DNA from 2 places in the Mesorhizobium subarcticum genome. Region 2 is predicted to be linked to the other one. Evidence: predicted binding sites of a transcription regulator. Region 2 holds the regulator's gene; the other holds the start of a gene.
The links. Region 2 encodes PhoB, which activates phosphate uptake and scavenging genes when phosphate is short. Its sites were predicted from a motif close to TGTCATNNANCTGTCAT; they were not measured.
Positions count from the first base shown of each region.

Region 1: a site for PhoB is predicted at 1,730-1,746, ahead of ACZYHG_RS28025 (LTA synthase family protein). Genes of this name have one in related genera too.

Region 1 covers NZ_CM144237.1:5,698,684-5,701,892, forward strand. The annotation lists gene fabG (3-oxoacyl-[acyl-carrier-protein] reductase) at 1-498, opposite strand, end outside; gene fabD (ACP S-malonyltransferase) at 558-1,505, opposite strand; gene ACZYHG_RS28025 (LTA synthase family protein) at 1,786-3,209, shown strand, end outside.
Region 2 covers NZ_CM144237.1:2,091,325-2,094,533, forward strand. The annotation lists gene pstB (phosphate ABC transporter ATP-binding protein PstB) at 1-465, shown strand, start outside; gene phoU (phosphate signaling complex protein PhoU) at 491-1,198, shown strand; gene phoB (phosphate regulon transcriptional regulator PhoB) at 1,214-1,903, shown strand; gene ACZYHG_RS10225 (ROK family protein) at 2,058-3,209, opposite strand, start outside.

The sequences.
Region 1 (3,209 bases), 2.9 Mb from region 2:
CAGCGATTTGGAGAAGCCGATCATGCCGGCCTTGGTGGCGCAGTAATTGGTCTGGCCGGGATTGCCGGTGACGCCGACCACCGAAGTGATGTTGATGATGCGGCCATGGCGTCGGCGCATCATCGGGTGGGTGAGTTCGCGGGTCAGGCGGAACACGGCGGTCAGGTTGACCTCCATCACGCTATCCCAGTCGGCGTCCGACATGCGCACGAACAGCCCGTCCTTGGTGATGCCGGCATTGTTGACCAGGATGTCGACGCCTTCGAGATCGGCCTCCGCCTTCTGGCCAAGCGCCTTGACCTCGTCGCGGTTCGACAGATTGGCCGGAAACAGTTTTACCCGGTCGCCGAGTTCGCTTGCCAGGGCCTCCAGTTTCTCGACGCGGGTGCCGTGCAGGCCGACAATGGCGCCTTGCGCATGCAGCACGCGTGCGATCGCCTCGCCGATGCCTCCCGATGCGCCGGTGACGAGCGCCTTGCGGCCGGTCAGTTCGAACATTTTCGTCTCCTGATCTGAGAGAACACCCTTCCCACGGGAGGGGTCAAATCGCCAGTGGATTATGCAAGTGCAGCCAGCGCGGCCTCGACATCGGCCGGCGTGCCTACGGCTGATGTGGCGATGTCGCGGTTGATCCGCCGTGCCAGGCCCGACAGCACCTTGCCGGCGCCGATCTCATAAAGTGTGGTGACGCCGTTGGCGCCAAACCATTCCACCGTTTCGCGCCAGCGCACGCGGCCGGTGATCTGCTCGACCAGGCGCCGCGCGATTTCGTCGGGATCGCTGGTCGGGGTCACGGTGACGTTGGACAGCACGGGCACCGCCGGCGCATGCTTCGTCACGCCAGCCAGCGCGTCGCGCATGACGTCGGCAGCCGGCGCCATCAGCGCCGAATGGAAAGGCGCCGAGACCTGCAGCATCAACGCCCGCTTGGCGCCCTTTTCGGTGCACAACTTTGCAGCGAGCTCGACCGCGGCCTTGGCGCCGGAGATGACCAGCTGGCCGCCGCCATTGTCGTTGGCGATCTGGCAGACCTTGCCGGACCCTTGCGCGGCCTCGGTGCAAGCGGCCTCGACATCGGTCTGCTCCAGTCCAATGATCGCCGCCATGGCGCCCTCGCCGGCCGGCACGGCCGCCTGCATGGCATTGCCGCGAATGCGCAACAGACGGGCGGCATCGGCAACGGAAACAAAGCCCACGGCGGCAAGCGCTGAATATTCGCCCAGCGAGTGGCCGGCGACATAGGCGACCTTGTCCTTCAGCGAGAAACCGCGCGCTTCCAGCGCCTTGATCGCCGCCAGCGATACCGCCATCAGCGCCGGCTGCGCGTTGGCAGTCAGCGTCAAGGTCTCTTCGGGACCTTCCCAGATCAACTTCGACAGGTTCTCGCCGAGCGCGTCGTCGACCTCCTGGAAGATCCTGCGCGCCTCGGGAAAGGCGTCGGCGAGATCCTTGCCCATGCCGACAGCCTGGCTGCCCTGTCCCGGAAAGGTGAATGCAATGGCCATGCGAGGGCTCTCCAAGACTGGTTTTGCTTGCCTGATAGTACGAGTTTTCCCTGCCTGTGGCGCAAGGCAGGCTGCCAAGTCAAGCCCGGTTCAACCTGGCGCCGGGTCAAGTCCCCGCGCCGAGTGCCTGTTCCAAAAGGGCTTTTTGGCGATCACTCCTGATGAAAACCGCTCACGAATCGTTTGCTGGCTCTTCTTATTTTCTCTAGAGGCGCTAGCTTTGCGTGACAATTATATGACAATCGAGTGACGTGCCTGTCGCTGGGTGGGGAAGTTTAAGGTGGCCAAGAGTTCGAAACGCGCTGGCAAGGCCGCGCCACAGTTCCTGGAAGACGATCCGTCCACCGGCTATCTGCCGGGCCGGAGGTGGCCGGTCGTCCGTTACGGGCTGATCAGCCTGGCGATCGCGGCCATTCTTGTGTTTGCCATCGAATTGATCGTGCGCGGCGACTTTGCCGGCACCGTCTCCTTCTTCCTGCAGCCGCTCAAGCCTGGCTGGACCACGATCGTCGTGTTCGCGCTGATCCTGATCGGTCTCGACGCCGTGCTCGGGCGCAGTCACCAGAGCCTGATGATCGTCGCGCCCTTGACGCTCTCACTGGCTTTTGTCGGCCACCAGAAATCGCATTATCTGGGCGATCCGCTCTATCCGACTGACTTTCTCTATGCCCGCCAGATCTTCGCGCTGCTGCCGCTCCTGGTGCGCGACCGGCCGATGACCGCGCTCGCCATGGTCGTCGGCATCGTCGCCGGCCTGTCGCTACTCGTCTATGGCTGGCGGCTGTGGCGCCGCAAGGTTCCCGCACTCAGCCGCAAGGGCCGCCTTGCCCGGCTGACGCTGGCCGTGCCGCTGCTCGCGTTCTTCGTCTCGATCATGGACTACGCGACCTTCTCCTGGACCCGGGACCGGCTGCAGATCATCCCGATCATGTGGGACCAGAAGGAGAACTACGCCTCCAACGGCTTTGCACTCGCCTTTGCGCTCAATGTGCCGATGGCGCATGTCTCGGCGCCGCCGGGCTATTCGGACAAGGCGATTGCCGCGATCGACCGGCCGCAGATTGCCGCTTCGGTGCCTGATGAAAAGCCCGACATTATTGTCGTCATGAGCGAATCCTTCTGGGACCCAACCAAGCTCCCCGGCGTCACCATCACGCCGGATCCCATTCCCACCGTGCGGGCACTGCGTTCCGGTTCGATGTTCTCGCCTGAGTTCGGCGGCATGACCGCGAATATCGAGTTCGAGGCGCTGACCGGCTTTTCCAACGCCTTCCTGCCCGCCGGCAGCATCCCCTATCAGCAATATGTGCGCACGCCGACACCTTCGATGGCGACCTTCCTGAAGAGTGAAGGCTACCGGGCTCGTGCCATCCATCCAGGCACCAACTGGTTCTGGAACCGTGGCGCGGTCTACGCCGATTTCGGTTTCAACGATTTCAAGTCGGAAGAGACGTTGCCGCCCATGGAGAAGCGCGGACCGCTGGCATCGGATGCGTCGATGACCGACGAGATCATCCGCGAGGCGGACGCCAGCGACGAACCGGTTTTCTTCTTTGCGGTCAGCCTGCAGAACCATGGCCCCTATGAACCGAACCGCTATGACACCACGACCCACTCGGTGCAGGCGCCGATCAGCCAATGGGCGCGCGCCTCGCTGCTGAGCTATGCGGAGGGTTCAGCCGACGCCGACCACGGCCTTGAACG
Region 2 (3,209 bases):
CCGATGTCGATCTATGAGAACATCGCCTTTGGCGTCAGGCTCTATGAGAAGATCAGCAAGGCCGAGATGGACGGCCGTGTCGAGCAGGCGCTGAAACGCGCAGCCCTGTGGAACGAGGTCAAGGACAAGCTCAACGCCAGCGGTCTCAGCCTGTCGGGCGGCCAGCAGCAGCGGCTTTGCATTGCCCGCACCGTGGCGGTGAAGCCGGAAGTCATCCTGCTCGACGAGCCGGCCTCGGCGCTCGATCCGCTGTCGACCGCCAAGATCGAAGAGCTGATCGACGAGTTGCAAGCCGACTACACGATCGTCATCGTCACCCACAACATGCAGCAGGCGGCGCGCGTCTCGAAGCAGACGGCGTTCATGTATCTGGGCGAGCTGGTCGAGTTCGACAAAACGGAAAAGATCTTCACGTCGCCCCGCGAGAAGCGCACGCAGGACTACATCACCGGCCGCTTCGGCTGATCGCACGCATACGAGGACCAGGATCATGGCCGAACATACGGTTGCAGCCTTCGACGAGGAGCTCGGACAGATCAGCAAGCTGATCAGCGACATGGGCGATCTCGCCGGCTCGATGGTCGGCGGCGCCACCAAGGCGCTGCTGAACTCCGACAACGCTCTCGCCCAGCGCGTCGTCTCCGATGATGCCATCATGGATGCCCGCCAGCGCGAACTCGACGACCGCGCCATCACGCTGATCGCCAAGCGCCAGCCGATGGCCGACGATCTGCGCCATGTCGTCGGTTCGATCCGCATGGCCGGCGACCTCGAACGCATCGGCGACCTTGCCAAGAACATCGCCAAGCGCGTCGGCACCGTCGGTCTCAGCGCCACGCCGCGCGACCTGTCGCACTCCATCGATGCCATGGCACAGCTGGTGCTGATCCAGGTGCATGGCGTGGTCGAGGAGTATGCGGCGGGTGACGCTTCGGCTCTCGCCAAGCTCAGGAATGACGACGAGCGCATCGACGTCAAATACACCTCGGTGTTCCGCGAACTGTTGACCTACATGATGGAAGATCCGCGCAACATCACCGCCTGTACGCATCTTTTGTTCTGCGCCAAGAATCTTGAGCGCATCGGCGACCACGTGACCAACATCGCCGAAAATGCGTATTATGTGCTGACCGGCACGCAGCTGCCCGCCAATCGCCCGAAGCAGGACGAGACCGCAATGTCGGCGCCGGCGGCATAACAGGGTGACAAGCCGATGATCGCGCCACGCATCATGGTGGTGGAAGACGAGGAGCCGCTAGGCGTGCTCCTCCGCTACAACCTGGAATCGGAAGGTTACCAGGTCGAAGTGGTGACGCGCGGCGACGAAGCCGAAATCCGGCTGCAGGAAAACGTCCCTGACCTTCTGGTGCTCGACTGGATGGTGCCGGCGGTGTCGGGCATCGAGCTTTGTCGTCGGCTAAGAATGCGGCCCGAGACCGAGCGGCTGCCGATCATCATGCTGACAGCGCGCGGCGAGGAAAGCGACCGCGTACGCGGCCTCTCGACCGGTGCCGACGATTATCTGGTCAAGCCGTTCTCGACGCCGGAATTCATGGCCCGCATCAAGGCGCTGCTGCGCCGCGCCAAGCCGGAAGTGCTGTCCAGCGTGCTCAAGGTCGGCGACATCGTGCTCGATCGTGAATCACACCGGGTCTATCGCAAGAAGAGCGAGATCCGGCTCGGGCCGACCGAATTCCGCCTGCTCGAATTCATGATGCGCCATCCCGGCCGCGTGTTCTCGCGCAGCCAGTTGCTCGACAATGTCTGGGGCGAAACGATCTACATCGACGAGCGCACGGTGGACGTGCATGTCGGCCGCCTGCGCAAGGCGGTCAACAATGGCCGCATGCCGGATGTGATCCGCACCATTCGCGGGGCGGGCTACGCGATCAGGGAAGATTAGGGATATGCTGATATTCAGGTGATGCCGGCCTGCGAATGACAGTTTCCTGCGCTTCCGGTACTCACGGACCCAAATGTCCGCTCCGTTCCGGTTCTCGGAACCCACCATTCTCGACTCGGCCTGACTTGAATCTCAACATATCCCTACGCGTTATTCAGGCAACGTTCTTGCCGACAACGCCTGACTTACCCTGCGCGCCCGGCGCGAAAATCTCCTGGTCTACGAAGGTCAGTGCACGCATGGCGCAGCCTTCGCGGATAAGGGGCAGTTCGTTCGGCTCGGTGTCGAAGGAAATCGATTTCGAATGCTGGCCACCGGCGGTCTGGGCGATGGCCTCCCGCAGCGCCGGTTCGATCAGGTCGAAGGCGGCGGCGCTGACACCGACCATGGCAACGGGGGCGGGGTCGATCAGGGCGAACAGGCTGCCGAGGCCGTAGCCCAGCGCCTCGCCCGCCTTGCGGTAGGCTTCGCGTTCCGGCCCGTCCCGCTCCCGCGCCGTGGCGGCAAGGGCCCGCATCTGCGCGTCGCTGACATCGGCGACCGGCTCGGTGTCCTCGCCGAGCTGTTTTGCGTTGCGCCAGATGGCGTAGTTGCCGGCATAGGCCTCGACGCAGCCGCGGCGTCCGCAGCGGCAGAGTGCGCCGTTCGGCCGATGGATCATGTGGCCGAACTCGCCGCCCGAGGAATGGGTGCCGGTGAACAGCTCGCCCTTCAGCACCAGGCCCATGCCGATGCCGTGCGAAAGCAGGATAGCGATGAAGTCGTCGCGATAACGTTCGGGATCGCGCCAGCGCAGCGCCACCGCCATCATGTTGCAGTCGTTTTCCATGGTGGCGGGGATGCCGAATTCGGCTTCGAGTATGTCGGCGAAGGCGATGTCGGTCTGCGGCGTGATCGGCGACCAGAGCATTGCCCGGGCCTTGGTGTCGGTGATGCCCTGGATCGCCAGCGCGATGCGAGCGACGCTGCGGACATCGATGTCGGGATCCGCGAGGCGTCGCCGCACGATGGCCACGCATTCGCCGATCAGCGCCTCGCGCGACATAGTCAGCGTGTCCAACCGGCGCTGCTCCTCCGATACCACCTGGCCGGCATAGTCGATGACGGCGACGGAGAGGAAATTCAGCGACAGCACCACGGTCATGACGGCCGCGGCCTCGGGGTTGAGGCCGAGGCCGACCTGCGGCCTGCCGCGTTTGAGCGCGCCGGCCTCGCTCGGTTTGCCTTCGGCCAGGATGCCTTCGCCGATCAAATCGGAGGAAATCGCCGATATGGTCGAGTGGCTGAGGCCGGTGGTCGCCGCGAT